2 regions of the Rummeliibacillus sp. SL167 genome follow, and region 2 is predicted to be linked to the other one. Evidence: predicted binding sites of a transcription regulator. Region 2 holds the regulator's gene; the other holds the start of a gene.
What was found. The regulator NrdR, encoded in region 2, represses ribonucleotide reductase genes. The targets are predictions, from matches to a motif close to AACACNATATATNGTGTT.

Region 1 (16,484 bases), 370 kb from region 2:
TTTTGCATGATAGACAGCTGTTTCTAATATCCAAAGAAGATGAATGGCAATAATGACCGCTAAAGGTATAGAAAATTTGTGGATATAGGGTGTTTTTTGTATAGACCATTCAATCAGCCACACAATAGCAACACTTAAAAAAATAGCTACAAAATCTATTCGAATTTTTTTTAGCCATTCTCCTAAAGCAAATAATAAGGTAAAGATTACAATCACCGCGATCCAAAGCATAAACCATTTGACAAGTGGCTCAGAATCCTCAAATACGTGCATCTTTTTCGTCCACCCTATTGGAGAATATTTTATAAATGAAAACACTTTTAAAAGTTTTAATGAAATCAGGAATGTTATAGAACTACACAAAACTGTCCAAAAATACACTTGTAATCTCAAATCGTCCCCCTCCTTCGTCAAAAGGATAGACAAATTCCAATAATAATATGCTTTTCCTAGAGCTTTCTATGATTTTTTAGTACAATTAAAACAGTTTTACCCTGCATTAACTGGCAGTAATAATCCTTCCCACCGACGCAAGGAACAAGCAGAGGATAAATGGAAGGCTAACCGCCTGTAAAAGTCTGATGGTTCAACTAACACACAATGCGTATAAAGAAAAATCCCACTGTGTGAAGTTTCATTTTATTATATTTAAAGAGAGCGGTGTCAATCGTGAAAAACCAACCTAATCTTCCTATATATGGAGGACAAGCTTTGGTTGAAGGTGTCATGATGGGGAGCAAAGAACATACAATATCAGCCATTCGTCGAAATGACCATTCAATCGAATACTTTTACGTAGCAAGGAAAAAAAATCCTAAACTTCGAAAGCTAAAAAAAATTCCCTTTGTGCGAGGGATTATTGCACTAATAGAGTCGGCAGCAAACGGCTCCCAGCATTTACAATTTGCTAGTGAGAGATATGGTGTCAATCCTGGCGAAGAAAATACAGAAAAAAAAGAAGAAGGTTCAAAATTAGAAATGTGGCTCGGTGTTGCTGCGATCGGTGTGTTGTCCTTTATTTTTGGTAAATTTATTTTTACGCTAATACCTGTCTTTTTAGCACAGCTTTTTCACACTTGGTTTCCCGGTAAAACGGCACAAATCTTAATAGAAAGTGGTTTTAAGCTGCTTCTTTTACTAGGCTATATTTATTTTGTATCATTAACACCTCTTATTAAACGTGTATTCCAATATCACGGTTCTGAGCATAAGGTGATTAACTGTTTTGAAAATGGACTTCCATTGACTGTCGAAAATGTGCAAGCACAATCTCGATTGCATTACCGCTGTGGCAGTAGCTTTATATTATTCACTGTCATTGTTGGAATGTTCATCTATTTCCTAGTACCGACAGATCCATTTTGGCTACGAATTGTGAATCGTATTTTGTTAATCCCTGTTGTGCTTGGTGCTGCTTTTGAAGTCTTACAGGCAACAAATGCATGCCGCAATATCCCTGTTTTACGATTTTTAGGATATCCAGGATTATGGCTACAATTATTAACAACAAAAGAGCCGAAAGACGATCAAGTAGAGGTTGCAATCGCCTCATTCAATAAATTATTAGAAATTGAAAAAGATCCCTCTAAAATCCCTGTACAAAAAGAAATGCAAGGCGCCTAATTAGCGCCTTGCATTTTTCTATTTTTGACGATTTCTCCATTTGCGAATAGCTTTTGCTCCAAAAAATCCAGCAATCCAAAATACTAAATAATAGATAGAATATACCCATGCCGAACTATTTAAAAATGTTATAATCACTATCACAAAAGCAATATACGATACAAGTAGTGCGATAAAAGGATTCATATGATTCATAGCACACGATATCCCTTGTACTAAGAAGGTTAACGGAAAAATAATGATGAGTCCCAATATAAAGAAAGATTTATTGACATCACCTTCACCGAAAAGACCAAACATTGCTAATACAGATAATGTTAACATTGTAAAAGCTGGAAATATCAAACCAGCAATTTTATTGTACACGTTATTCAACTCCTTGCAGTTCTTTTTATTTTAACATGAAAAGAATTTCAAGAAGTATTAATAGAGAGAACTTTGTGCTTTTATAAATCGGTCCCACGCATTATGGAATTGGGCATACGATTGAATGCTGAAATCTGCCAATGAGCATTGCCCTTGAAACATACATGTGGCTACGCCAATCTTTTTTGCGGGAATTAGGTCTAATTCGCGATCTCCAATCGCTAGTGTTAAATGATATTTTTGATGCAGATATTGATAAGAGGCTGAATCCGGTTTTCTTGGAAAGCCATCCTCAGGTGTCACAATTTCAGTAAAGTATTGAGCAAGATCATAGTTTTCTAACACTCTTTCAACTGTTGCTCTATCTTTATGCGTCATCACCACATTGAGATCTGCTTGTTTTAACACCTCTTCGATATATGGAAATGGTGGTAATTGCGCCATATCAAGCTCATGATTTTTCTCCATAAAAGCATTGATTTCTTGCTTTGTTAGTTGAAAATATTCAAATGCATGCGAAAATGATATTTTTAAATGTTGTAATACCTCATGACCACTTTCTCCTTTTTTAGTTGTTTCATAAAAAAGCTTTGCATAAGCCGGATATGAATTACAAATTGTGCCATCAAAGTCCCATAATATGTTCATTGAACGATCTCCCATTTAAAAAAATCCAAGCATGTTGCACATACTTGGATTTTTTCTATTTTATAAACCACATTTTAATTGGGCACCGCAATTTGTGCAAGTGTTACAGCCACCTAATTCTTCTACTGTTCCTTTACGACATACAGGACATGTATTCCCTACTTCTGACCCAATTGTTACATCTGTAGAGCGTAAATCTTGGATGGTATCTACAAGAACAACTGGTCGCGGTTCAATCACCTTTTCTTCTTGCAATATTTCATCCATATGATTTTCTTCTGCTTTTAAAGTTAAAACTTGAGAATCACGACTACCATCAACGTAAACCGTACCGCCTTTTGCACCACCGTTATAAAGACGTTCATATACTTTTTGAACCTGTTCTACACTATAGCCGCGTGGTGCGTTGACCGTTTTAGATATGGAGCTATCAACCCAGCGTTGAATAATGCATTGCACATCTGCATGTGCTTCAGGAGCTAATTCCATCGCAGTGACAAACCATTTTGGTAAGTTATTTTCATCTGCTTCTGGATGCGTTTTTAAAAACTCCTGCACAATATCTGCTTTTACTTCGATAAATTTACCTAAACGACCACTACGATAGTAAGTGAAAGAGAAGTATGGTTCTAGACCTGTTGATACGCCTACCATTGTCCCTGTGGAACCAGTAGGTGCAACTGTCAATAAATGAGAATTACGAATACCATTTTCGAGTACTGCTTGACGAACATGTTCTGGCATTTTCTTCATATAGCCTGTTTCTGTGAAACGTTCACGAAGTGCCTTTGTTTCTTCATCTGTTTTCCCTACTAAAAATGGGAAACTGCCCCGTTCCTTCGCTAATTCTATAGAAGTTTCATAAGCTGTGATTGCGATTGTCTTAAAGATTTCATCTACTAAAATATTGCCTTCTTTAGAGCCATATTCTTTTTCACAGTAGATAAGTAAATCTGCAAGTCCCATTACCCCAAGTCCTACACGACGTTCGCCCAATGCTTGTACACGATTTTCTTCAAGGAAGTATGGTGTTGCATCAATTACATTATCTTGCATACGGACGCCTACACGTACTGTTTCTTTTAATGCATCAAAATCAACTGTTTTTGTATCTTTTTGTGCAAATTGTGCCAAGTTCACTGCAGCTAAATTACATACTGAGTACGGTGCCAATGGTTGTTCCCCACAAGGATTTGTTGCAACTACTTTTTGACCATAGCTTTTCGCATTCGTCATTTCGTTGGCATTATCGATAAAGAAAATACCCGGTTCTGCTGAGTATGTTGCACAGATATTGATCAAGTTCCAAAGTTCCCGTGCTTTGATCGTACGATAAACACGAACAGCATGCCCCATTGCTTCCCATTCGCGAACATCACCACATTTATGCCATTTTTCATTATAGATGGCCATTTCTTGCTCATTGTAGGATTCGACAGCTGGGAAACGCAAATCGAATTCCTCGTCCTTTTCAACAGCTTCCATGAATTCATTTGTTAATGTGACAGAAATGTTAGCACCCGTTAAGAATTCTGGATTGTTGACTGTATACGTACCACCATCTCGTAACTTTGTTTCTGCGTCCTTGAAAATCGCTTCATTGAATCCGCCAAAACCAGGGATAGTTTTATAATTGATGATCCCCTGATACATTGCCTTTTCTTGCTCTGTTAAAGGTGTAAATTTCAGTTTTTCTTTTGCTAATCGACTGATTTCTTCATCCTTTGTATTTTCGATTAAAAATCGTAAAATACGTGGATTTTGCATTTTAGAAATGATAAATTCAAAAATATCAGGATGAGTACAAGAGAGCATAATCATTTGTGCACCACGACGTGATCCACCTTGTTCAACAAGATGTGTCAATTTCGCTATATCATCCAGCCATGATACGGAACCAGAAGATTTACCATTTACACCTCTTGCCAATGTGTTACGTGGTCTTAATGTTGAACCGTTTGTACCAACACCACCTCCACGACTCATGATCTCCATGACTTGTTTACGGTGGTCACTTATTCCCTCACGAGAATCAGCTACAAATGGCATGACATAGCAGTTAAAATATGTAACATCTGTACCTGATCCTGCTCCATATATGACACGTCCAGCTGGGATGAAGTTTAGATTGACAAGCTGACGGTAAAATTTTTGATACCATTCTTTACGTTTTGCTTCCGTCTTTTCGACAGATGCTAAGCCCTTTGCATTACGTTTTGCTATTTGTTCGTAAAAAACTTCAAGAGGCTTTTCAATAACGTCTAGTGGGCGAGTGACAATTCCCGTTGATTGTTCTTGCGGATCATCAATTGCACCGCGATAATCATCTTCTATTAATATTTTGGCTCTTTTATTAGTGTCATCAATTGAAACGATATAGCCAAGCCCACGAGCAGGGAACTTAGGATCTGCTTTCACTGTTAAAACAACAAAATCCCCTACTTTTAACGTCTTCTTTTTAGTATCTTTAAAAGAATAACGGTCAATCATCACAAGTCGAGAAACGCCTTTATGTGTTAAATGCATGTCCTCTGTGATTGGATGAACTTGAGGAAATTGTTGAATATCTTTGTTTAATTGTTCAATGTTAATTGTCTGATTATGATGCTGCGATGCAAGTACCATACCATCCGCCTCCCCTATTTATATAGAAAAACACAACATATAGTATTTATACAATTAAATACAATACTATATATTGATTAGAAAAGCAAATAGTGCTTTTTCTGAAAAATGTTGTTATATCGCGATTCATAGGTATCTTCGTTTTTTTTTCACAAAAAATAAGCCAAAAAACCTATTATTTTCTGAAATTCCATTCATCTGTTTCATACTTTGCCTTTGCAAGATTCTCAACAAAATCTTGTTGTTCTTGTGTCAATTCGTAAGGTACTAATTCGATATCAAGCGCATCCTCAAATCCTTTGTGGAATGCTTTGACGCATGCTTCAATGTCTATTTTATGATTGGCTAATTGATTAATTGCGACTGCTTTTTGTGGTAAATGTTTGCGCATTCGTTCTTTTGATGCCTCTGATGGAAATTTGAAAAGAGAGATCAATTTTTCATCATCCAGATCAATTAATATGGCACCATGCTGTAAAATTACACCCTCTTGTCTAGTTTGTGCACTACCTGCAACTTTTTTTCCTTCTACGACAAGTTCATACCAACTAGGTGCATCAAAGCAAACTGCGCTTTTTGGTTTCTTCAAAAGTTCCCTTTTTTCTTCTGTGTCAGGAACAGAGAAATAGGCGTCTAAACCTAAATGACGAAAACCGAATAGCAGTCCTTCACTAATGACTCTATAAGCTTCTGTAACCGTTGTAGGCATATTAGGATATTCTTCTGAAACGATTACACTGTATGTTAGTTCATGCTCATGCAAAACTGCTCGTCCACCTGTTGGTCGTCTCACAAATCCTAAATTTAATTTATGTAATTGATCAAAATCAATATCTTTTTTTGCTCGTTGGAAATATCCTATTGATAGTGTTGCCGGATTCCATTCGTAAAATCGAATTACTGGGGGAATTAAGCTCTTACTATGCCAATGCAACAGTGCTTCATCTAAGGCCATATTATAAGCGGGACTACATGGTCCTGAATTAATAAAATACCATTTTTTTGTCATTCTATCGTCTCCCTTTTATATCAGCTTTTCTATTTTATCAAAGTCATTGGACTATCGCTAGTTCTTCTTTTATAATATTATTTATAGATAGAAAGGGGTAAGTCATCTTGAGTTGGTTATATACAATACTAATCATCCTTGGCGTAATTATTATTTACGCGCTTATAAACGCATTTCGCTTAAAAAAAGCAGTAACTACTTTAAATGAAGAAGAATTTAAAAAGGGCTATCGAAAAGCACAATTAATCGATGTTCGCGAATTAAAAGAATTTGAGGGCGGACATATTTTAGGTGCTCGTAACCTACCTACAACCCAACTTCGCAATCGTTACCACGAACTTCGCCCAGATAAACCTGTTTACCTTTACTGTCAAAATGCTGGTCGTAGTGCACGTGCTGCACTATTTCTAAAGAAAAAGGGATATAATCAATTATATCAATTAGAAGGCGGCTATAAAAATTGGCATGGTAAGATTAAAGTTAAATAGTTTTCTTCTAAATAGGAAGGTCATTTCTAGTTTGGAATGGTCTTCTTTTTTATATACTATTTTTAGAAATTGTCACAAATAGCTCCTAAATGATTCATCGTTTTCTTCTAAGTGAATGAATAAACAATAAAAACTTCTCCACCAGCTGCTTATCCTGAAATCTCTTTTATATGTTTTTTCATAAAAACCGTATCGCTTCACTTCATATCTAGTTATTCTTAAAAAGATTTTCAGATAGAAAGTCATATCTTTCTCTTTTTGAAGATAAAATTGTCTAAAACGATTGAGTGGATTGAATCAAATATAAATCATCCAGCACCAAATATTGATATTTTATTTCCCGGTTCATTTCCTGGACAATATAATAGGAAGAAACTCCAAATGCTTCATGTGATTTTTTAAATCTATACAATTGAAACTTCATTCAGTGGAAGTTTTTTCACTCTCCTACTGGATGCCAGTTGAACCAATTGGGCTCTTAGGCGGTTGTGTCTCCTTCTATCACCTGCTTGTTGTGGAAAAAATTATTAGTAGAAACTTATGGACTGTTTATGCAGAATAAATGATTTCTTAAAAAGATTATACAGGAACATTTGTTCTTATTCAAGTAAAAAAAGACGATTCATCCATACCAACCAGTAGGAGATGAATCGTCCGATAACTTATCTAAAATGAAAATACTATTTATTTTTCTTGACCACTTAACTATATTTCTGCAGTTTCAGTTGGTTTTACATATCTCAAAACGGGATGACGTGCAGCACGCGTTTCATCTAAACGTTTAATAACTGTTGTATGTGGTGCTTCTTGCACAATTTCAGGTGTTTCTTCCGCTTCTTTCGCAATTTGAATCATCGCATCACAGAAGGCATCTAGTGTTTCTTTTGATTCCGTTTCTGTTGGTTCGATCATTAATCCTTCCTCTACATTTAATGGGAAGTAAGTGGTTGGTGGATGATAGCCAAAATCTAGCAGTCTTTTGGCAATATCAAGTGTACGAACACCTAGTTTCTTCTGACGGCTACCACTTAAAACAAATTCATGCTTGCAATGACGATCATATGGCAACTCGTAATATGGTTGTAAGCGGCGCATCATATAGTTTGCGTTGATAACAGCTTTTTCTGTAACAGCTTTCAAACCGTCTGGTCCCATAGAACGAATATAAGTGTATGCACGCACATTGATACCAAAGTTGCCATAGTAAGGTTTTACACGACCAATTGATTGTGGACGGTCGCCATCAAAATGATAGCCATCTGCTGTTTTAACAAGCACTGGTTTAGGAAGGAATGGAATCATATCTGTTTTTACTCCGACAGGACCTGAACCTGGACCGCCACCGCCATGAGGACCAGTAAAAGTTTTATGCAAGTTTAAATGCACACAGTCAAAGCCCATATCTCCAGGTCTTACTTTCGACATGACAGCGTTTAGATTTGCACCATCATAGTAAACTTTTCCCCCGACCCCATGGATGATTTCGGCAATTTCAAGAATATGTTCTTCAAATAAGCCTAAAGTATTTGGATTTGTTAACATCAAGGCAGCCGTATCAGATCCTACCACTTTGCGTAAATCCTCTAAATCAACTAATCCATTTTCATCAGATTTCACCGTTACAATATTAAATCCTGCAACAGAAGCAGAGGCTGGATTTGTACCATGCGCTGAGTCCGGAACGATTACTTTTGTGCGTTGATAATCACCATTTGCTTCATGGAATGCACGAATCATCCTAAGCGCTGTCCATTCACCATGAGCTCCAGCTGCAGGTTGTAAAGTTACTTCATCCATACCCGTGATTTCAACCAATTGTTGTTGCAAATCATACATTAATGCAAGAGCGCCTTGAACCGTTTTTTCATCTTGTAATGGATGAATATTCGCGAATCCAGGGAAACGGGCAACAGATTCATTGATTTTGGGATTATATTTCATCGTACAAGAACCAAGTGGATAAAATCCAGAGTCTACACCATGGTTACGACGAGATAGCGCTGTATAATGGCGCATAATATCCAATTCTGAAAGCTCTGGAAGCTCAGCTTCTTCTTGTCGAATAAACTCAGTTGGTAAAATACTTGATAATTCTACTTCAGGTACATCTAGTTCTGATAAACTATAGCCCACACGACCTTCTTTTGATAATTCAAAAACAAGTGGTTGGTTTTCTTTATGCATGTTGTAGAGCCCCCATTTCTTGCACGAGTGCGTCGATTTCTTCTTTTGTACGTTGTTCAGTCACTGCAATCAAAATATGCCCTTGAAGTTCAGGACTTACTTTTCCTAGATCAAAGCCACCAATAATTCCTTTTTCAAATAATGTATTGTTTACAGCTTCAACCGATCCATCTACTTTCACAACAATCTCGTTGAAATGAGCCCCTTGGAAAGGTACTTTAAAACCTGCCTTTTCAAAAGCTTTTTTTGCATAATGTGTCTTTAAAATATTTTGTTTTGCCATTTCTTGAACGCCTTTTTTACCGAGTGCTGTCATTGCTACAGAAGCCGCTAAAGCATTTAAAGCTTGGTTTGAACAAATATTCGAAGTCGCCTTTTCACGACGAATATGTTGTTCACGTGCTTGCAAAGTAAGGACATATCCACGACGTCCTTCTTCGTCCACCGTTTCACCAACTAGTCGACCTGGCACTTTACGCATTAATTTTGAAGTTGTTGCAAAATAGCCGCAATGAGGACCGCCAAAACTTTCAGGAATACCAAAAGGTTGGGCATCTCCTACCGTAATATCTGCCCCCATTTTTCCTGGTGGTGTCAAAATAGCTAATGCTAGAGGATTGGCCGATACAATGGAAAGGCCTTTCACTGCATGGATTGCATCAGAAACAGCTTGAACGTTTTCAATTTGACCATAGAAATTAGGATATTGCACCATTACTGCTGCTGTTTCTTTATCGATTAGCGTATTTAGTGCTTCTAAGTCTGTCACACCATCTTTTAACGGAATGTTTACGATGTCGATAGATTGACCATATGCATATGTTTTCACAACATCTTGTGCAATTGGGTGTATAGCTTCTGAAACTAATATTTTCTTGCGTCTAGTTTGCCCTGCCGCAAGCATCCCTGCTTCAGCAAGCGCTGTGCCACCATCATACATTGAAGAGTTTGCTAAATCCATCCCTGTTAACTCAGCAATCATTGTTTGGAATTCAAAGATTGCCTGTAATTCCCCCTGAGAAATTTCAGGTTGATATGGCGTATATGCCGTATAAAATTCTGAACGAGAAATAACGTGGTCTACTATTACTGGTTTGTAGTGATCATAAACACCTGCGCCTAAAAAAGAAATATACTCGTCACTATTTGCGTTTTGTTTTGCTAGTTGTGTTAGTTCTTTCAATAAAGCTGATTCCGATTTAGCAGGTTTGATATGATATTCACCCTTGAATCGAACTTTTTCTGGGATGTCTGCGAATAATTCATCAACTGATGAAACGCCAATCACCTTTAACATTTCTTGTTGATCTTGCTCAGTCATTGGTAAATAACGATGTTTCATGCCAATAAGCCCTCTCTTCTTTTGGTTATTTTTGACGTTTATAAAAAGGTGTTTCAACCGTTTTTACTCGTAAGCGGCGATTACGAATTTCAATTTCTAATTCTTGACCAACCACTGCGAATTCACTTTTTATCAGTGCTAATCCGATATTGCGTTTCGTCAAAGGTGATTGCGTACCTGTCGTCACTTCACCAATTTCCTCGTTTTCTTTAAATATTTTATAACCATGACGAGGAATCCCTTTGTCAATCATTTCAATGCCAATACTTTTACGTGGCAGCCCATTTTCTTTTTGAGCAACTAAGGCCGCTTTACCATTGAAATCTTCTTTGTTCAATTTCACAACAAAATTGATTCCCGCCTCAAGAGGTGAAATGGAACTTGACAATTCTTGACCATATAAAGGAAGACATGCTTCAAAGCGTAAAGTATCACGGGCACCTAAGCCACAGGGAACAACTCCTTTTGCTTCACCAGTTGTTAAAATTTCATCCCATAACGCTACTGTCGCCTCATTTGAAGCATAAATCTCAAAGCCATCTTCACCTGTATATCCTGTACGAGATACCAATGTATCAAAACCATTTATCACTACATGTTGCTTCAAACGGAAAGGCTTAATGTCATGTAAATCTACTGTTGTCAATTGTTGTAGTACTTCTTCAGCGAGAGGTCCTTGTAGTGCTAATTGGCCAAATTCATGTGAATGGTTTGTAATAGCTACATCTTCAAATAATTGACTGAGCATCCATTCAAAGTCTTTTTCAATGTTCGCAGCATTCACGACCAATAAGTATCGATTTTCATCGAGTCTGTAAATAATTAAATCGTCTACAACCCCTCCATTCTCGTAACACATTGCTGTATATTGGGTTTGGTTGATTGCTACTTTTGAAACATCGTTGGTCACAAGTTTTTGCAAATAAGCTAAACTTTCTGAACCTTCAACGAAAATTTCACCCATATGCGAAACATCAAATAATCCCGCTTTTGTGCGAACTGCTTCATGTTCACCTTTGATAGAGGAAAACTGCACGGGTAAATCCCATCCACCAAAATCAATCGTTTTACCACCATATTTTGCATATGAATCAAATAACGGTGTGTGTTTTAAGTCAGTCGCCATATCCTTCTTCCCCCTATTTGTTAAATTCAAAAAAAAGACAGAGAAACCCCTAAAAGGATTTCTCTGTCCATGCACCTGAAAGTTTAACCATTACGGCTGGCCTCTTTGGTGGCTAGTGAAATAGCGCTCTCCAGAGTTGCGTCCCGTACGAGTCTTTTTGCCTGAGAGATTCATAGTATTCACTACTTGCTCCTTCGGCGACGCAAATTTGCGTTCTCTCCCCGTACAATCATCCGCCCAAGAATCATCTTGGTACTATTCTCATTTAAATGTGCTATAACAGGATCGCTGACTATATCCTAACATTGAATAAGACGCCTTGCAATATTTTTATAAAAAATGTTTTAAAAACGAATAATGTGCCATAAATCAAAAATTATTATTCGCCTTTTAATCTGGTTATTTGATATGCAGCATATTCTACAATCTGTCTTAAAGAACGCCCCTCCGTACGAATATTGATATGTGCCGCACTTTTATAACATCTTCTACGCTGATAAAATAAATCTTCTAATTCTTTTTTCGTTGAACGTTGGACAATGGGCCGATTTTTGTCTTTATGAATTCTTTTCCATATGTCAGGAAATGTTGCATCTAAAAACAAAACTAAACCCGTTTGTCGCATGATTTTCCGATTTTCTGCATTAACCGCTACGCCTCCGCCTGTCGAGATAATGCAAAATTCATCACGGAAATTTCTTAAAAATTCTGTTTCGATCTTGCGAAAATACGCTTCTCCTTTTTTTTCAAAAATCTCAGGGATCGTCATTTTTTCCCGTCTCACGATCTCTTTGTCCATATCATAGTAAGGCATTCTTAAAAAATAGCTAAGTCTTCTACCGATTGCACTTTTTCCACTGCCCATATAGCCAACTAGATAAACTTTTCTCATCTTCTCACCTTCTTAGACTTTCGACTGCCTTACAACTAATTATCACTTTTTATAATAGTAGCATGAACACTTGTCGATTCCAATCATTCATTCAATGATGAGAAGAAATATAGGCTAATCAGAAAACGATGTCAATTCATATAACCATATGTTTCCTTATTTCATCAGGCATAGTAAACAAAGTACACAGTAGTAGATTTCCGGTGAGCCTGTTAAATCGTCATAAGCTTGTGGTGTAGGTAAACAAAGTACACAGTAGTAGATTTCCTCTTTCCCCGCTCCATTAGTCGAACCAAATAACTATTACAAGTAGTTGTTCTCTATAAGCCTATCCGCTTCCTGATGTTGAATTGAGGGTCTTATTGTCTGTTCATGCGGATCATTCAATGGTTATTTTCTAAATCCTCCATATTCACATCTTCACGATCCTCTTCTATGGAGTTCAACACCATTTTCGTTTGATCGACTGCCGCAATCTTTAGTGCATCATACGCACGATAATGTGAGTCATAGGCTGCACTTGCCGCTATCATCATATGAGTAATAAAAAACAAGAAAATCATAGCCGTAAGTAGTAAAAAGCCTTTCTCATCTCGTATTATTTGGAACAATAAACTTTCGACTCCTTCCCTTTCCGTTTTCAAAATTAATCGTTGCATCTAATATATAGTCTGAATATTCAAATTTAACAGTTGTTATCCCAAATAATAGTGGCTGGTATCCTTTTCCCCTTTTTAACTCTCCTGGCCCGATTGCTACACTTAATGTTCCCCGATCTGACGAATAAGAAATATTTTGTATTGTATTACGGCTAAATTGTTTCGTATGCGTCAATTCTTTTTGCAGCTGAAAGACAAATATCTCCCATTGCAACTCATTGTTATTGAACATACCGTTATCCTTTTGACTGTACCATGAATAGAACAAAAGAAAAAACTGGGCGAAAAGCACCAAAACGATGAGCTGTAATAACGAATCTAATAATGTAAAGCCACACTCCTTTTGAGGATGCTTCAATCTTTGTTTACACATAACTCTTCTTCTTGAATACCCAAATATCGGATACAAATGGTCTGATCGTCTCCCTCCCACGAGTACGTAACTTGATCAATTGTTATCTGTCCTTCGTATTTTTTAAATTTTTTAATATTTCCCGCAGCATATAATGCCGCTTCTGCAGCATGTAAACTCAATTTTTTTTCATAAAGTGATGTCTCTAGGCGATAAAAAAACGGCAATAACGTACCAAATATCAGGATAATAATGACTAATGTTAATAAGGTTTCTGGCAGCGAGTGCCCTTTTTCATTGATCAATTTTCACCCTTCCCTCACCCAGATATACGATTAGGTTTTTTCTTTTCCCATTCACTTTAAAGCCAATTGTTCCTGCTCTATTAACTGTTTGGTTCTCTGTAAATATGACATGATCCATATTCCCTGATTGAAACACTATATTTGCAGGATATTTTCGTATTAATAGTGGTTTTTCCATACTATAGCCCGTTGAATAGATATGGATTTCTCTTAAACTTTGGTAAATATATAAGCTTGCAGGTGATTGATATTGAAACGACAATGCTTGTGTCATTTCAATATCAGCTTTTAATTGCTCCATAAAACGATTTTCTAGTTGCTGATCCATATATTTCTTTCCGACAGTAATACCCATTGTACAAGTGATCATTGTAATGGTTAAAACAAGTAACATTTCGATTAATGTAAAACCCTTTTGATTAATCTGGAATTGCTTAACTTGAAACTTCCACTTTACCATCAGTTATCGTAATTGTTTTTCCTTTACATGCTTTAGAATCACTTGTTTTTAAATAATCTTTGCTTTCTAATTCTGTTATTGTTGTCGGATATTGCCCTTGATCAATCCTAAATGCTTCGACCTGTCCTTGCACCATTTTGCTATAAGCATTGCATCCCTTCTCATCGACAGTTGCAAAATGCCGTGTTACATTTGGAATGGAGATTAAGATGAGAATTGATATAATAAATAGAACAATTAACATTTCAATCAGTGTAAAGCCTTTTTGCATATGCTGGTTCAAAATTTTTTCTCCTCCTTTTACACAAGATCCATCATTTTATACATGGGCAACAATATGGCAAGGTAAGCGCCCAAAATACAGAGTGCTACAATGACAAAGAGTATTGGCTGTACGAGTGCAAGTACTCTTTGGATATTGGTTTCAGTTCGGTTGGTCAGAAATTCACTATAAATTTGTAATTCACGTCCTAAGTTTCCACCCTGCTCACCATGAAGTACATGCTCTGCGAATCCTTTATAAAAAAATTTTTCTTTGTTAATAGCTGTCGATAACGAATCACCGTAGATGATTCGTTTCTTGATTTTTTCAGCGACCTCGGATAAATAAGGTTGTAATGATTGTTTTTGCAATATATGGAGACCGTCTTGCATTGACATTCCACTTTCAATCAAACCACCTAATTCATATGAGATTTGCCTTGTCATGTGTAATTTGAATTGACGATTTACAATTGGAATTTTCAATATGAATTGAATTTGGTCGTCAACTGTTTTTCTACTTAGCCAATAGACGCTTATCCATAATAAAATTATTAGTAAAGCCGCTAATATCATAAACAAATCTGGTAAATGTAAAAAAAACGTAGACAATTTTAAATCAAAACGATCTTCTGTTGTTTGATTATTCATCATTAAGGACATATTAGGTAAAAAGTATGATCTAAAAGCTAAAAAAAGCACAATAAGAAAGAAGAAAAGAATGATTGGATAGGTCAACAATTTTGCAAATCGCTGTTTATTTTCTTCTTTCTTTTTCATTTGATTTGCTACTGTTTTCAAAACTTGAACGGTTTTTCCATATTGTTCTGCAACTAAAATCGTCATAAGGTAAATTTTAGGGTAACCTAACAAACTTAGAACTTCAGTCATTGATGCTCCATTACGTAATTGTTTTTGAACCTTTTCTTCCAGCTCTGATTTATGTTTTAAATGGTGAGGCATCAGCATGAACAATGAATCAGAAAATGTATAGCCTTCTTCTAGCAACACACTCAACTTTTTCAATAATTGTGCTGGTTCTTTTATTTGTTTTTGCTTTTTAAAAGACAATTTATCGATCCAATTTTTCTTGTGGATGAAGGGTAATTGCACCCATCTTTACCCCCTTTGCGATTTGACCTTCTAGTGTAATTTCCATTGGGAGTTCATATGAATGACCATATTCTATGGATCGAAAGGCTTCAGCTAAATAACAGCCTGATAATATTTCAAAAACGGCAGTCATTTTTTGAGTTGACATAAGATGAACAAGTCGCTGGGCTACGACACCTACAACTGTTTGTTTTAATTCTTCCAGTGAGATTCCTAAGTCTAATAAACGGAATAGACAGCCGACAGTGTCTTTGCTATGAATCGTTGTCACCACTAAATGACCACTTAATGCTGCCTCGATAGCGATTTGTGCAGTTTCTCGATCCCTTATTTCACCGATCATAATCACATCAGGTGAGTGTCTTAATATAGCCTTTAAGCCTACAGCATAGGTGACACCCGCTCTTTCATTTACTTGTATTTGTAATAAATCTGATTGGTTATTTTCAACAGGGTCTTCTAAAGAAATAATATGTTTTTGATATTTTGTTGCAAGATGATGTATTAGTGAATATAAAGTTGTTGATTTTCCACAACCTGTTGGGCCAGTTGTAAATAGGATTCCTTGAGATTGTTCTACAAGTTGAACCAATTGGTTCGCAGAATGCAGAAATAAGCTAAGTTCCGAAATCGGACGTGCACGATTTTGAAGCATTAATCGAACGACTAAGCTCTCTTTTAAATAGACGGACGGTAAGGTAGAAACACGAAAAGAAATAAGCTGTTTACTGAATGTTTGCTCGAATGAGCCACTTTGAGGTTTACGTTTTTCACTTATGTCTAATGAGGATAAAAATTTTAAATAAGAAATCATCCGATCTCCTATATCTTGGGGAAGTTGTCCAACCGGTATAAGTTGTCCATATTTTCTAAAATAAACGCTATACTGATCTGTTGACGGCATTAAATGTAAATCTGATGCGCCAAACTCTATCGCCTTTTGTAATAACTGCATCGATTTTTGTTCAATAATCGTTTCAGTAAAAGACATTTTACCTCCTTTTAACCATACAAGTAACGACCGCTCAATA
Region 2 (16,484 bases):
TTTCAAATTCTTTGAAGAATCTCCATCCCCCTTTTTGGCTTTCAGCTTCCTTATACATATCTTCTTCTGTTGACATAAAGATATCGGCAATGACACCATATGCTTCCTTCCAAGCATTGATAATATCGTCTGTGGCAGCATCACCAAGAACTTCTTTTATAGCTCCAAGTAAAAATTCCCCTACGATTGGATAATGTTCGGGTTTAACACCCAAACTACGGTGCTTTTGTGCAATTTGCTGCACGACTGGCAAAATTGCACCGAGATTTTCAATATGAACTGCTGCTGCATAAACTGTGTTCGCTAATGCTGCTTGTTGACGACCCTTTACTTGGTTTGCATGGTTGAAAATATTTAATAACTCTGGGTGTGCTGCAAACATGTTTTTATAGAAAGTTTTGGTGATTTCTGTTCCATGCACTTCTAGTACTGGTGCAGTAGATTTTACAATATCCATTGTTTGTTGTGATAACATCATGAACACTCCTTTTCTTTTATAATTCAAAGCTACACCCATATATCCTTTAAAGCAATATTTTATATACATCTTTAACGAAAAAGACATATTTTAAATACATCTTTTAAAAATAACAGGGTTTTTACTTTACATGGTATAATAGACATAGAAATGGTGGTGTATTGGATGCGATTAACTTTATATACCGATTATTCTTTACGTGTCCTGCTTTTTCTCGGTGCAATGGATCCCGAAAAGCTAGCCACGATTAAAGAAATATCGGACACATATGGAATTTCGAAAAATCATTTAATGAAAGTAACCCATGAGCTTGGTAAACTTGGATATATTGAAACAATACGTGGTCGTGGTGGCGGTATACGTCTTGCCATGAACCCTAAAAATATTGTTATAGGGGAAGTGATTCGACAAACAGAGGAAGATTTCTACCTAGTAGACTGTTTCAATCCTGAATCTGTTGGCTGCATCATTTCTCCCGTCTGTCAGTTGAAGGGCGTGCTAAATAAAGCACTTCACGCTTATTTAGCTGTTTTAGATGAATATACTTTAAACGATCTGTTAGATTCAAAAGAGAAGATGGCTGCATTACTATTTAACGACAAGTAATTGCGCGATTAAGAAGTGGATTTCTACTGAATAACAGTTCTATATCATAAGTTGGTGTAGGATTTAGAAGAACCTTACGAATACATTTTGGTGTTAGGGCATGCCCTCTTTACTTTTATACGATAAGTAGTTATCTGTTATAAAACTATTTATCGTTTATCTCCCTTAACATTTAGTATAGAAAAAATAATTTAGAATAGAAAAAACACGAATGTTGATTGAACAACATCCGTGTTTTTTACTGTTACAAATTTCATCCCAAAAGAGACTTTAAGACCAAACCCTGGGTATACTTATAACCATCCATATCCGTGTAAACACTGGAATTTCTGTTAAAAGCTAAAGCGCGCTTCGATTCAGATTCTCTAATGTCGAGAATCTGAACAAGCACTCCTTCTTTTAAAACTATTTAGCGATGGCTTTTTTAGCAGCATCTGCTAATTGTGCAAATGCAGCTGCATCATTTACTGCAAGATCAGCTAACATTTTACGGTTAACTTCGATTTCAGCAATTTTTAAACCGTGCATTAAGCGGCTATAAGAAAGACCATTAATACGAGCAGCGGCGTTAATACGTGTAATCCATAATTTACGGAAATCACGTTTCTTTTGACGACGGTCACGATATGCATATTGACCTGATTTCATCACTGCTTGGTTAGCAACTTTATATAATGTGTGTTTAGAGCCAAAGTAACCTTTAGCTAATTTTAAAACTTTTTTGCGACGTGCGCGTGTTACAGTACCGCCTTTTACGCGTGGCATACTAATTACCTCCTGCTATTCAATTACATGAATATATTATTTTTTTCGAAATTATTTAATGTTTGAAAGTAAAGATTTGATACGTTTGTAGTCACTTGGAGAGACAATATTTGCTTTACGTAAGTGACGTTTTGCTTTTGTAGATTTGTTTGCAAATAAGTGGCTACCAAAAGCACGGTCATATTTTAATTTACCAGTACCCGTTTTTTTGAAACGTTTAGCTGCGCCACGGTGAGTTTTCATTTTTGGCATTTCGAATTCCTCCTAAACTGTTCGACTAAAACTTATTTTTTTTCGTTCTTAGGTTGTAATACTAAGAACATGCTTCTGCCTTCCATTTTCGGTTTTTGTTCAACCGTTGCATATTCTGCACAAGCTTCTGCAAAGCGGTCTAATACTTTTTGACCGATTTCTTTGTGTGTAATCGCACGACCTTTGAACCGAATGGATGCTTTTACTTTGTCCCCTTTTTCTAGGAACTTGATCCCGTTACGCAATTTCGTTTGGAAATCATGTTCATCGATAGTAGGACTTAGTCTTACTTCTTTCATCACGATCACTTTTTGATTTTTGCGTACTTCGCGATCTTTCTTTTGTTGCTCGAATTTAAATTTACCATAGTCCATGATACGAGCGACTGGTGGCTTGGCTTGAGGAGCCACAAGGACAAGATCCAAATTTGCACGTTCTGCAATTGTTAAGGCTTCATTGCGTGATTTTACTCCAAGTTGATCTCCATTATGGTCGATTACACGAAGTTCACGAGCGCGAATACCTTCGTTTACATACATGTCTTTGCTAATAACAATCCACCTCCGAGTAGTGTCGCGAATACATGGTTTGGGCTAGTTGCCCGATGATGATCGGTACGGGTATTTCGATGTCCACTAAAAAAGGGCGGACACTGTCGAAATGTCCGCCCGCAAGATATATGCACACGCCGAAATGCGTGATCCGTTCTTCTATCATGTAACCTGCCAACACTAATGGCTTAGATTGATCAGGTGAGAAGCGGGCAGCCTCTACTTCAACCACAAACTTGTATTCATAACCTTTTATACTTTACCACGTTCTGTACATATAGTCAACATATTTTCAAAACTATAGCCAATATATATGTTCTACCTTAAACAAATCATTTTATGGACAACTTTTTGCCTTTAAAATACGAGCATTCTTCTATTTAACTTCTGACTTATTCAAGATAACAAATATATTCTAAGCCTTGTATTTAAATCCTTCAAATAATTACATTAGAAGAATCCTTGTGCCTTGCGATCATAGCTTACAAGCAAACATTTTGTTTGTTGATAAAGATCTAACACCATTTTATGTGTTTCGCGTCCAATACCTGATTGTTTGTAACCACCAAATGCAGCCCCAGCTACATATTGATGATACGTATTTGTCCAAACACGGCCTGCTTGAATAGCGCGACCAGCACGATATGCCAGATCACCAGAACGTGTCCAAACACCAGCACCTAAGCCATATACTGTATCATTTGCAATTTTAATGGCCTCATCATAGTCTTTAAAAGTTGTTACTGAAAGGACAGGGCCAAAGATTTCTTCTTGGAAAATCCGCATATCATTTGTACCTTTAAATACTGTAGGTTGGATATAATTACCTTCAGCAAATTCACCATCTAAACGATTGGCGTCACCACCGATTAATACTTCCGCGCCTTCTTCTTTCCCAATTTGTAGGTAAGATAAAATTTTACGTTGCTGTGCTGTTGAAGCTTGTGCCCCCATCATGACTTCTGTATCTAGAGGATTGCCGATTTTAATAGCTTTTACACGTTCTAAAGCTTTTTCAATAAATCGATCATAAATAGATTCTTGAATCAATGCACGTGAAGGGCATGAACAAATTTCACCAGAATTTAATGCGAATAATGCAAAACCTTCAAGTGCTTTATCTAAAAATTCATCATCTTTATCCATGATATCTTCAAAGAAAACATTTGGTGATTTCCCGCCAAGTTCAAGGGTTACAGGGATAATATTTTCAGTGGCATATTGCATAATTTGACGACCAACAGCTGTCGAACCTGTAAATGCGATTTTAGAAATACGCGGATTTGTTGCAAGTGCTTCTCCAATTTCAGCCCCAGGACCATTGACAATATTTAAGATACCTTTTGGTAGCAAATCTTGAATTATTTCGATTAATACAAGAATAGAAATAGGTGTTTGAGAAGCTGGCTTTAATACGATACAGTTACCAGCAGCGAGGGCTGGTGCAATCTTCCACGCCGCCATTAGAATTGGAAAATTCCATGGAATAATTTGTCCAACAACACCTAGAGGCTCTTGGAAATGATAAGCAACGGTATCATGATCAATTTGAGTAGTTCTTCCTTCTTGAGCACGAATAGCAGCGGCAAAATAACGGAAATGGTCAATTGCCAAAGGAATATCAGCATTTAAAGTTTCACGTACTGCTTTCCCATTGTCCCAAGTTTCCGCAACTGCTAATTTTTCTAAGTTTTCTTCTAAACGATCTGCAATTTTGTTTAATAATTTTGCACGTTCAGCAGGAGATGTTGTTCCCCAAGTATCTTTTGCTGCATGGGCCGCATCTAAAGCTAATTCAATATCTTCTGTAGTTGACTTTGCAACTGTTGTATATTTTTCTCCAGTAACTGGCGTAGTAACAGCTGCATAATTTCCTTTTACAGGTGCGATCCATTCACCACCAATAAAGTTATCGTAACGTTCTTTGAAATGAATGACAGCACCTGCTGTATTTGGATTTGCATAAATCATTCTAAAACCCCTTCTTTCAATGAAATTACAAAACAGATTTACTATTTTGTTTTCCTTCATCATGAACCTTTTTCCCTAAAAGTACAATAGTAATCTATGATATTTTTCTGTGATTACAAAAGTTTGTGAAATACACATATATACTAAGAAAATTATTGATATAAAGAGAATATTTTTTCATTTTATATTTATAAATAATCAATAAATAATAAGATAATATGTTGTTTTATGAATATTTTTAGAACATTTTCGAGATTATTTAGCATATTCAATTAAAAAATATAGTATTTTTAGTTTGTGAAATATTTAACAAATGCCATGTGAAAAATTACACAAATACTTGTGAAATATTTCACGATTATTTGTGAAAATCATCACATATTCTTGTGAATATTTTCACGTTTGAATGAGTATCTTTTAATACTTTTTCTTTATAAATAAAATTTTTATGCAAAACCTAGAAATTATTCAAACACAAAAAAAGCCGAGGATTTTTCCCCGACTTTTCTATAGATATCTACTATCCCTTATGAGCAACGTCTTCTCGAATAGCCTTTAAAAATTCTTCAAATGATACTGTTTCAGAATCTTTTGAGCCATAACGACGTACATTTACACTACCCGCTTCTAATTCTTTATCTCCAATAACAAGCATATAAGGAATTTTCTTCATTTGTGCTTCACGGATTTTGTAACCAAGTTTTTCATCGCGGTAATCCATTTCTACTCGGAAACCTGCTGCTTGCAGTTTTTCTTGAACATCTTTTGCATAGTCAAAGTGAGCATCATTTGATACAGGGATGACTTGTACTTGAACAGGTGCTAACCATGTTGGGAAGGCTCCTTTGTATTCCTCGATCAAGAATGCTACAAAACGTTCCATCGTTGATACAACACCACGGTGAATAACAACTGGGCGATGTTGCTTACCATCTTCACCTACATAGCCAAGATCAAAACGTTCTGGTAATAAGAAGTCTAATTGAACAGTAGATAATGTTTCTTGTTTACCGATGGCAGTTTTTACTTGAACATCTAGTTTTGGACCATAGAATGCTGCTTCACCTTCAGCTTCATAATAATCTAAGCCGAGATCATCCATAGCCTCTTTTAACATACTTTGCGCTTTTTCCCACATAGCATCATCATCAAAATATTTTTCAGTATCCTCTGGATCACGATAAGAAAGACGGAATTCATAGTCGTTTAAATCAAAGTCTTTATACACATCTAGGATCAACTCAACGACTCTTTTGAATTCTTCTTTGATTTGGTCTGGGCGGACAAATATATGGGCATCATTTAAAGTCATACCACGAACACGTTGTAAGCCAGAAACAGCGCCACTCATTTCATAACGATGCATTGTACCAAGTTCTGCAACTCGGTATGGTAGGTCACGGTATGAACGCATTGCTGATTTGTAGACCATCATGTGATGAGGGCAGTTCATTGGACGAAGTACTAGTGTTTCGTTATCCATTTCCATTGGAGGGAACATATCCTCTTGATAGTGATCCCAGTGTCCAGAAGTTACATAGAGCTCTTTAGATCCCAATACTGGCGTATAAACATGCTTGTAACCAAGTGACACTTCCTTATCGACGATATAACGTTCAATGGTGCGACGGATTGTAGCACCATTTGGCAACCATAGAGGTAACCCTTGACCTACTAATTTGTTGGTAGTGAATAATTCAAGTTCTTTCCCTATTTTACGGTGATCTCTTTCTTTTGCCTCTTCCAGCATTTGAAGATGGGCTTTTAATTCATCTTTCGTGAAGAATGCTGTACCGTAAATACGTTGTAACATTTTGTTATCTGAGTTGCCTCTCCAATAAGCACCAGCGATTGACAACAATTTAAATTCTTTAATTTTGCCTGTTGAAGGTACATGTACACCACGGCAAAGATCGAAGAAATCACCTTGTTCATAAATTGAAACTTGTTCATTTTCTGGAATGGCTTCAAGAAGCTCTAATTTATATTCATCGTCAATTTCTTCAAAACGTTTTTTCGCTTCTGCACGAGATACATCATGACGAACGATTTCAATATTTTCTGCAACGATTTTTTTCATTTCTTTTTCGATGCGTGGGAAATCTTCTGAAGTAATCGGTTCTGGAGAATCTATATCATAGTAAAAACCATCATCGATTACCGGACCCACACCTAATTTCACACCTGGGAATAAGCGTTTTACAGCCTGCGCTAAAAGATGTGCTGTGGAATGACGCATTACTTCAAGTGCTTCTTTATCTGCTGGTGTAATGATAGCAATGGAACCATCTTCTTCAAGAGGTGTTTTTGTATCAACTAGGATATCGTTGAACTTACCAACGATTGCTTTTTTGCGCAATCCTGGGCTGATGGATAATGCCACTGCATCAGTAGTGATACCTTTTTCAAACTCTTTTACTGAGCCATCTGGAAATGTTAATTTGATCATGTCTGCCATAATAATCTCTCCTTTTTTATATTCTAGAGCTCTGGGCCACAAGCTGGAGAAATTGTTTCATGCATAAATTTTACTTATTCAAAAAGTCCAATTTTCATGATGAGAACTTCGAGGATCACTCCAAACACCCGCAATTTAAGTGCTATACTCTCCTCTAAAACCGTCAATTGATGGGAAGCCGAAAAACACACTTCCGAATCAAATCTTCTCATAATTTTCGTTTTGAATATCTAAACAAGCTGCTATTAGCTAAATTTATGCATAAAAAAATCCCGTCCACAAAGGGACGAGATGATACTCGTGGTTCCACCCTTCTTCCTTCTAAACAAAATTTGCTTAGACGAAGCTCTAGTTCGGCTAACGGGCCGCAACCGTCGACAATTACTGACATTCACTGTCGCTGCTCCAAGGCGGTAAATTTTATGCCGTTACTAAGAAGCTTTCAGCCAAGGCTTCTTTCTCTTTGAGTCGTGCAGAAAATTGTTGTCCTTTTCAAAGCATTTGTATTAGATTATGGTTGAAATTATATACTGAATTGTTTTGAAAATCAAGCTTCAATTGAGTCCTGCTTCATCAGCATAGAAAAAGTCAATCTGTTTGATACAGCCTTCTATTTTCGCCGATCATTTCAACATCTGTTGTCAACGCCTTGATTCGCTCCATTATTCGAGCAGCTTTCAGGACATCTACCTCGCCTTTTTGAGTCGTCGCGAAATGATTCTCAAGCTGATCATAATTATAATTAGACGTAATAAAAACTGGCAGTCCTTCATTCATCCGATATTGTAGGATCGTACCGATAATTTCATCTCTTGTCCAAGCTGATAAATTTTCCGCCCCTAAATCATCCAACATGAGAACAGGTGCTTTCTTCACGAAATCAACTTTTTCTTGCAAAGATTGATCTTGGATAGAACTTTTTATCTCACTTAAAAAATCAGGGACATAAACCATCACAGTCTTAATCTCCATCGATGCAAGTTCATTGGCAATTGCACCTAGAACAAAGGATTTACCAACACCAAAGTTCCCATAGATATAGTATCCCGTCCTTGGTAAGTTTCCTGTATGACGGACGGTTTGGATAAACAATTCAGCGAATGCACGAATGGCCTTTTTAGATTCATTGCTCGTATCTAAATCATTAATTTTAGCTTTTAATACATCCTTCGGCATATGCATACTAGAAATCATGGAAGCTGCTTTGCGACGTGCATCTTCCATTCTTTTTGTCTGACATGGAACATATTCTACATCAATTTGCCCTCGAATGATCGTCAGTTTTGGGATAAAACCGTTGATCGCATTCTTACAAGTAGCAACAGATTCACATCGGCTACAATCATGCTGTTGATTGACGTATTCATAAAGCTTCCCTAAGCCTCTTTCAACCATTTCACGGCTGGCTAATTGATCATTTTCAGCTAGGAACTTTTGTACGCCCTTATCTTCAAGGATCTCCTTTTGCATCTCATGAAAACGAGCTTGAAACTGAGAATCCATCAATTTCGTTAATCTACTGTTGATTGGCTCCATTCTATGAATCCACCTCCCCTTCATCCATACCTAGTTTTTTCATAATCTCTTGACGTTTTTTTTCATAATCTGTATGGCTATTATCTGCTTGTCTTTCTTCCTTCTTCTTTTGCTGCTTTAGTTTATTTTCATAATACCAATTGGGCACATTTTGAGTCTTCGCATTTGGCTTTCCTTTTGGAACATTTTGCTTACGTGCTTTTTGAATTTGATAATCTCTTGCAAAATTTAATGCTTGCTCTGCCGTTTGTATATTGTTTTTTTGCCAATTGGAAGCAATCGCTTGTAAAAACGCATTATTTAGATTTGCGTTGCTTACATAATAAGCATAATGAATCAAAACATTGACAACCGGTATTGGCATGTCATATTTCGCAGTGAAATCAAGCACCACTTTGACGTCCTTTTCAAATGGTGTTTTTCCTTTTACGAGCATCGTCAATAAGTCAATTGGCTTTACACTATTCAATATAACCAGCAATTCTTTTTTTAACTGATCTGTATTTGTAAAATCAGCGTCAACAAACTGTGGCAACTGATAAAAAATACCTGCCCCTGCTTTTAATAATTTATATTCTGTTGAATAATCCTTAGTTTCCATAGGAGTTTCTTCTTGTTTAGAATCACTGCCCTTTTGTTCTTCAAAATCCCTAGCTAGTTTCATCGCTTCTCTAGCCGTTTTCACACCTGTATTACGCCAGTGTGAAGCGATTGTTTCAACATATTTTCGATTGAGTTTCCCGTGATTGCGTAAAAATACATAATGTATTAGTACGTTGACAACAGGCGTGGGAATGCCATATTGCATGACTAAATCTTCCACCAATTGACAATCATTTGGAAATGGCTCTTTGCCGCCCGCAACGGCTTTTAATATATCAATGGGAGAAGATGTCTCAAACCATCGAATCAGTTCAGCCTCCATTGGATCGATATCATCATCAACGATGGCTGTTTGTGTAAAGGCTTCCTGACTTTGCTTCTCAATAACTGTTTGCATGGTTGGCGGCTCTTTTGAAACCGTTAATTTATAATAATCGGCCGCTTCTTTTTTTAAACGTAAATCGCTTAAAACCATTTGATCATCAAGTGCTAAAAGAATAATCTTTTGCATATCGAGCGGTGTTAAATGATAAAGAAATGCTAACTTTGCAATAGTCGCCTTTGCTTCAGCAGTCAAGACAGAAGATGGCACAAGTTGTTCCGATAAGCCAACTCTTAATAGATTAAAATCAAAGTCTTCATAGTTAAATGGCAATTTTTTTGGTTTTTCTTGCAATCCTGTAAGTTGTATTTCATCAGATGGCAAATTGTGTTGAACAGGTCGATAAACATCTGTGAATGTTCTAGAAACTTCCTGATAACCATGATTAGACAATCCTTTTGAAACAAATCGTTGCCGTAAATTACGATAAGCTGATTCCCCAATCTTACTATATAAAAACATAGATAAAAGAGGATCGTCGAAAAAAGTAGCGGCATCGAGTGGCGGCATCACATCATAGATAAAAGACCGCATTTCTTGTTGATCTTTACGCCATGTACGAAGTAAACCAATCGCTTCAAGTGCTATTCGTGATTCAAAAATTTTACCGATCGGCATATTCAACGCATTCATCAAATGATAATGCGACATTGTATTATCCTCTATATTTTCCCCCTCAGCCCATAATAAAAAATAAAGACTAATTGGTTCTGCTCCAACAAGTGGTTGATACAAGAGGGTTATCAATTTCCGATCATAGCTAGATAAGGGAAAAGGTACGCGAATGGAAAGACGATCTACAGATTGCAATTCGTTATGTAAATTCATCGACTAGTCCCTCCAAATATCGACTTATTACTCATTTTCATGTTCTTTGGATTGTCTTTCGATTAACTCTCTTAGTTCGTCGATAAAAACATTGATATCCTTAAATTGACGATAAACAGAAGCAAAACGTACATATGAAACTTCATCGATTTTAGAAAGTCGATCCATCACCATTTCTCCAACATCTTCTGATTTTACTTCTGCATTGCCAATACGTCGTAAATCTTGTTCGATGTTAAACACTAAATCCTCTAATATATCTAATGCGACAGGGCGCTTTTCACATGCACGTATCAGTCCACGGAGTACTTTTTCGTGACTAAATTCCTCACGCGATCCATCCTTTTTGATCACAATAAGCGGCATTTCTTCTACTTTCTCAAAAGTGGTAAAGCGAAAGCCACAAGATTCACATTCTCGGCGTCTACGAATTGCTTTGTTATCATCAACAGGTCTGCTATCAATGACTTTTGTTCCGTTATATTGACAAGCTGGACATTTCATAATTTTTCTCTCCTGATTTCGAAAACGTATTAGTTTATCTATTATAACAAAAAATAATGGTATAAATCGAAAAAAGTGTAGAAAATCCTCTTTACTCGAGGCTTTCCTACACAATATTGTCGATTTAGTAGAGAATTTCAAAATATCGAAGCTAGCTGATCAGGCGTGTTGATTATCCAATTTAATCCATAACAATAGGGAGAATTCGTTGATTTCCGCTACAGCTTGCGTGGAGAAAATTTTTCTAGGTGATGCTTGTCCTCCCTGTAGAAAGCATTCAAAACCAAAATGAAAGTAGAGAGAGCACAATTCAGTGAATCGCACTCTCTCTACTTTTTAGACATTCCCGACAATACCGAGGATTTTTTGTTGCTATTTAAATGGATTTTCCCTCATAAAAGTGAAAACTTTTACAAAAAGTAATGATTAAACATTCACTTCTTCTTTTAATTCAGAAACCACTTTTCTAGTTAAGTCTACGACACGTGCTGAGTAACCCCATTCGTTATCGTACCAAGCAAGTACTTTCACTTTATTGCCACCGATTGTCATTGTCGTAAGACCATCGATTGTTGCTGATGCAGGATTTGAATTGTAATCACGAGAAACAAGTGGTTCCATTGTGAAATCTAAAATGCCTTTTAATGAGCCCGCAGATGCTTTTATGAATGCATCATTTACTTCTTCAGCAGTTACATCGCGTTGTAAATCTACAACTAGATCGACTAAAGAAACATTTGGTGTAGGAACACGCAAAGCCAAACCATGTAATTTTCCTTGTAATTCAGGTAGTACAAGTGTTAACGCTTTCGCAGCACCTGTAGAAGTAGGGATAATGGATTCGGCACATGCACGAGCACGGCGTAAATCTTTATGTGGATTATCAATGTTTTTTTGGTCATTCGTATAAGAGTGAACGGTTGTCATCAAACCATTTACGATTCCAAATGTATCATTTAAAACCTTTGCAACTGGTGCAAGGCAGTTTGTTGTACAACTTGCATTTGAAATAATATCATGTTTTGAAAGATCTAATTGATCATCATTAACACCCATTACAATTGTGACATCTTCATTTTTTCCTGGTGCTGTTAAAATGACTTTTTTAGCACCTGCTTCAAGATGTAATGCTGCTTTGCTGCGTTCATTGAATTTACCAGTTGCTTCAATGACAACATCTACGCCCATTTCTTTCCAAGGTAAGTTTTGAGGATTGCGATCATTCACAAGTTGCACACGTTTACCGTTCACAATGAGTGCATCTTCTTCCGCTTTTACTTCACCATCAAATTTACCATGTGTTGTATCATATTTTACCAAGTGAGCTAATGTCTCAGCTGGATAACTTGCATTTACCGCAACGATATTTAAATCATCTTGTAGAATCGCTTGACGGAACACCATACGTCCAATACGGCCAAATCCGTTAATAGCAATCGAAACTGTCATGAATAATATCCTCCCTGTTCACTATGAGTTATACTTAATTTGTATTATTCTCAAATAGTATAGCACATTTCCAAGAAAGTAAAACATAATATAAACTATATTTTAATATTTATATTTTCTAAATTTTTATTCAACAATCAATAACGCCCCACAAATTCAATATTTGCAACAATTGATCACGTGTATTTTCTAAATTTCCGTTATTGTAGATGACAGCGTCAGCCCCTTTTTCTTTTTCAGAAAGAGGAAGTTGTGAAGCAATTCTCGCTCTTGCTTCCTCTTCTGATAAGTGATTTCTTTCCATCAATCTTGCTAATTGTGTATCCTCGGACACAGAAACAACTAAAATCTTTTCTACAAAATGTTGTAGACGACTTTCGAAAAGCAATGGAATATCCATCACTACATGTTGTTCCCCTTTTTCAAGCCATTCATCCCTTTGTCGCAACATTTCTTTACGGATAGCAGGATGCATGATATCGTTCAATTCTTTTCTTTTGGACGGATTATGGAAAATAATATCCCCTAATTTTGCACGATTGAGTTCTCCATTGTCCTTCAAAATTTCTTTTCCAAACGCTTCTACAATTTTTCCTAACGTTTCGGTTCCTGGTTCGACAACAACTCTCGCAACGATGTCAGCATCTACAATGGGAATACCCAATTCTTGAAACATCTTAGCTACTGTACTTTTACCACTAGCAATACTTCCAGTTAAACCAATAATCATTTTTCACTCACCTTTTAATGCTGGCAATTTGGACAGTACACAGAATTGCGTCCTGAAATTACCAATTGTTTTGTATTAGTATGACATATTGGGCACTCTTTCTTCCCATACATCTGTAAACGATCTTGCATACCACCTGCTTCACCATTAATATTTCGATAATCAGAGATACTTGAACCACCCGCATGTATACTTTCCTTCAAAACTTCCACAATCGTATAAAACAACTCTATTTTTCTTTTAGCACTTATTCTTGAAAGTTTTCTTGCAGGATGAATTTTCATACGAAATAGAGATTCCGTCGCATAGATATTGCCACATCCGGCAATCACATGACTATCCATAATAACTTCTTTCACAGGCTTATTCATATATTTTGGCAATGTTGATTTAGTCAGAAAATGAGACAATGCTTCTTTTGAAAAAGGCTCCGGTGCTATTTCTAATAGTGGAGGATACTCATCGATTGAATGCAACAGCCGCATCTCACCAAATCGTCGAATATCCGCATAAACAAGATATTCATCCTCATCAAAAGTGAATACAATATGTATATGCTTTTGAAATTTCCCCTCTGTTATTTCATTCAATGAATGAACATGGAACCATGCTCCTGTCATCCCCAAATGATTAACAAGAACATAGTTCAAATCATGATTTTCTAAATAAAAAAAGATATATTTCGAGCGTCGTTCGACTTCTTTAATCGTCATACTTTGCAATGTATTTGAAAATTTTTCAGGATTCATGTCCTTAATAATACATGCTTTTCCTTCTTTTATGGAGGTGCAAATTGTATTTGAAACCTGAACATGACGGATCACTTTTCCCGCCACAACAGGCTGAAGTGCACGCACAACTCCCTCTACTTCAGGCAATTCTGGCATACAATCACTCCCTTATTTCGTTTCATACCAAGTAGAACCTGATGCAAAATCTGCCTTTAATGGCACTTGTAATTTAATCGCATTCGCCATCACTTGAGGAACTATTTTCTCTAATATAGGGATTTCTTCTTCTGGCGCTTCAAAGATCAATTCATCATGAACTTGTAACAGCATTTTTGCTTGTAGCTGATGTTCTTCTAGCGCCTTTGCCATATCAATCATTGCTTTTTTAATGATATCAGCGGCACTCCCTTGTATCGGCGTATTCATCGCAGTCCTTTCCGCAAAACTGCGTAAATTAAAGTTTGAACTTTTTAAGTCAGGTAAATAACGACGACGATTTAATATTGTTGTCACATATCCATTCTTTTTCGCTTCATCTACGATATTTTTCATATAAGCCTGAACACCAGGAAAGCTTTTAAAATAACGATCGATAAAATCAGCGGCTTCCTTACGGGTAATCTTTAAGTTTTGAGATAATCCATAATCACTGATTCCATAAACAATCCCAAAGTTAACGGCCTTTGCTGCCCGCCGCATGTTTGGTGTCACATCTTCTGCATTGACATGAAAAACATCCATTGCTGTTTTCATATGAATATCCATGCCATGATTAAAGGCACTGATTAGATTACCGTCGTTAGACATATGAGCGAGCACACGCAATTCAATTTGAGAATAATCGGCAGCAAACATTTTCCACCCTTCATGAGAAGGAATAAAAGCTTGACGAATTTTACGTCCCTCTTCCAAACGTATTGGAATATTTTGTAGATTAGGATCTGTTGAGCTTAAACGACCAGTAGACGTTAATGCTTGTTGATAGTGTGTATGAATTTTATGATCATCCTCATGAATCACCTTCAACAAACCTTCAATATAAGTAGATTGCAATTTTCCGAGTTGACGATATTTTAAAATATGCTGAATAATCTCATGCGCTGGGGCTAATTTTTCTAAGACATCAGCAGCTGTAGAATAGCCTGTTTTTGTCTTTTTAATGACAGGCAGTCCCAGTTTTTCAAACAAAATAACACCTAATTGCTTTGGTGAATTGATGTTGAATTTCTCTCCTGCTATTTGGTATATATCCTCTTCAATGTCCTTTAGCTTAGCCGTTAGTTCTGCTCCCATCTCAACTAGACGATTACGATCCACCGCTACTCCTTCACTTTCCATTTGACTAAGAATCGCAGCAAGCGGCAATTCAAGATTACGATATAATTCGTATTGTTCATTCTCTTTTAACTGCTTTTCAAGTTTGGGTTGAAGGCTAAAGACTGCCGTAGCTTTTCGACTTGCATGCTCTGCCACAACTTTTGTCTCAGGAATGGATTTTTTTGCACCTTTACCATAGACTACTTCATTTGGTTGGACATCGGTAAAACCAAATTCTTTAGCAACAATCGCTACATCATCTGAGGGCATCGCAGGATTCAAAATATATGCCGCCAATAAAAGATCGAATTCCACTCCTTTTAATCTGACACCACTCCGTAATAATGCAGCTTGAGTTGCTTTCGAATCAAATAAATATTTTTTCTGTGCATCATCTTCAAGCCATGCTATAAGCGCTTTGGATGCCAATGCTTTTTCAAAAGGAATATAATAGGCAATTTCTCCAGCTGTTAAGGCAATCCCAAATCTTTCACAAGTGTGATAATGTTCGTCTGCTAATTCAAGATGTACAGCCATTGGATTTGCTAATTGATCCTCAGAAAGATCATCAACAATCTTGAAATCTAAGTCTGCCGTTTCTTTTGCTTCCGATTCGAATTCACTTTTTTCAATTAAAGATTTGAAAGAGAGCTCTTGCCAGACAGCGAATAATGTTTCCATATCGGGGCCTTCATAGCTTAAATCATCGATCGCTATATCAATAGGTGCTTCACGATTGATCGTTGCCAATTGTTTGCTCATTTTTGCCTGTTCCTCATTATGAACAAGTTTTTCTTTTAGTTTTGCGCCACTCACTTCATCAATATGTTCATAAACTTCTTCAACTGTTGGGAATTGTTTTAATAATTTAATCGCTGTTTTTTCTCCAACACCAGGAACACCTGGGATATTATCAGATGAATCACCCATTAGTCCCTTCATATCGATAATTTGATGAGGGGTCAATCCATACTTTTCATGTACATGATCCGGTGTATAATGCTCAATATCTGTCATACCCTTACGAGTAATATAGACAGTTGTATTACTAGATGCCAGTTGGGTTAAGTCCTTATCACCTGAAACAATAACCACTTCAAGCCCTTGTTCATCTGCCTGTTTACTTAATGTGCCAATAATATCGTCTGCTTCATACATTTCCAATTCATATTGTTTAATACGATAAGCATCCAATAATTTTCGCAGATATGGAAATTGTTCTGATAATTCTGGGGGTGTTTTTTGTCGTCCACCTTTATATTCTGAATAGGTTGCATGTCGGAAAGTCGTTTTTCCAGCATCAAAGGCAACGAGCATTTTTGT

Region 1: the regulator NrdR is predicted to act here: its motif matches at 5,292-5,309, upstream of FEZ13_RS02600 (vitamin B12-dependent ribonucleotide reductase).

The regions. Positions count from the first base shown of each region.
Region 1 is NZ_VCBM01000001.1:577,883-594,366, reverse strand. It holds gene FEZ13_RS02620 (hypothetical protein) at 1-273, opposite strand, end outside; gene FEZ13_RS02615 (DUF1385 domain-containing protein) at 727-1,623, shown strand; gene FEZ13_RS02610 (hypothetical protein) at 1,642-1,989, opposite strand; gene FEZ13_RS02605 (HAD-IA family hydrolase) at 2,047-2,637, opposite strand; gene FEZ13_RS02600 (vitamin B12-dependent ribonucleotide reductase) at 2,698-5,262, opposite strand; gene FEZ13_RS02595 (lipoate--protein ligase family protein) at 5,438-6,271, opposite strand; gene FEZ13_RS02590 (rhodanese-like domain-containing protein) at 6,379-6,759, shown strand; gene gcvPB (aminomethyl-transferring glycine dehydrogenase subunit GcvPB) at 7,465-8,943, opposite strand; gene gcvPA (aminomethyl-transferring glycine dehydrogenase subunit GcvPA) at 8,936-10,285, opposite strand; gene gcvT (glycine cleavage system aminomethyltransferase GcvT) at 10,311-11,411, opposite strand; glycine riboswitch at 11,473-11,547, opposite strand; glycine riboswitch at 11,551-11,644, opposite strand; gene FEZ13_RS02570 (shikimate kinase) at 11,791-12,303, opposite strand; gene FEZ13_RS02565 (hypothetical protein) at 12,687-12,914, opposite strand; gene comGF (competence type IV pilus minor pilin ComGF) at 12,892-13,335, opposite strand; gene FEZ13_RS02555 (hypothetical protein) at 13,317-13,619, opposite strand; gene comGD (competence type IV pilus minor pilin ComGD) at 13,609-14,079, opposite strand; gene comGC (competence type IV pilus major pilin ComGC) at 14,054-14,350, opposite strand; gene comGB (competence type IV pilus assembly protein ComGB) at 14,380-15,453, opposite strand; gene comGA (competence type IV pilus ATPase ComGA) at 15,413-16,444, opposite strand.
Region 2 is NZ_VCBM01000001.1:208,434-224,917, reverse strand. It holds gene hmpA (NO-inducible flavohemoprotein) at 1-475, opposite strand, end outside; gene FEZ13_RS00900 (Rrf2 family transcriptional regulator) at 644-1,084, shown strand; gene rplT (50S ribosomal protein L20) at 1,490-1,849, opposite strand; gene rpmI (50S ribosomal protein L35) at 1,901-2,101, opposite strand; gene infC (translation initiation factor IF-3) at 2,134-2,640, opposite strand; gene exaC (acetaldehyde dehydrogenase ExaC) at 3,103-4,623, opposite strand; gene thrS (threonine--tRNA ligase) at 5,144-7,081, opposite strand; T-box leader at 7,361-7,586, opposite strand; gene dnaI (primosomal protein DnaI) at 7,670-8,617, opposite strand; gene FEZ13_RS00865 (DnaD domain protein) at 8,619-10,430, opposite strand; gene nrdR (transcriptional regulator NrdR) at 10,458-10,934, opposite strand; gene FEZ13_RS00855 (glyceraldehyde-3-phosphate dehydrogenase) at 11,361-12,383, opposite strand; gene coaE (dephospho-CoA kinase) at 12,514-13,113, opposite strand; gene mutM (bifunctional DNA-formamidopyrimidine glycosylase/DNA-(apurinic or apyrimidinic site) lyase) at 13,128-14,000, opposite strand; gene polA (DNA polymerase I) at 14,013-16,484, opposite strand, start outside.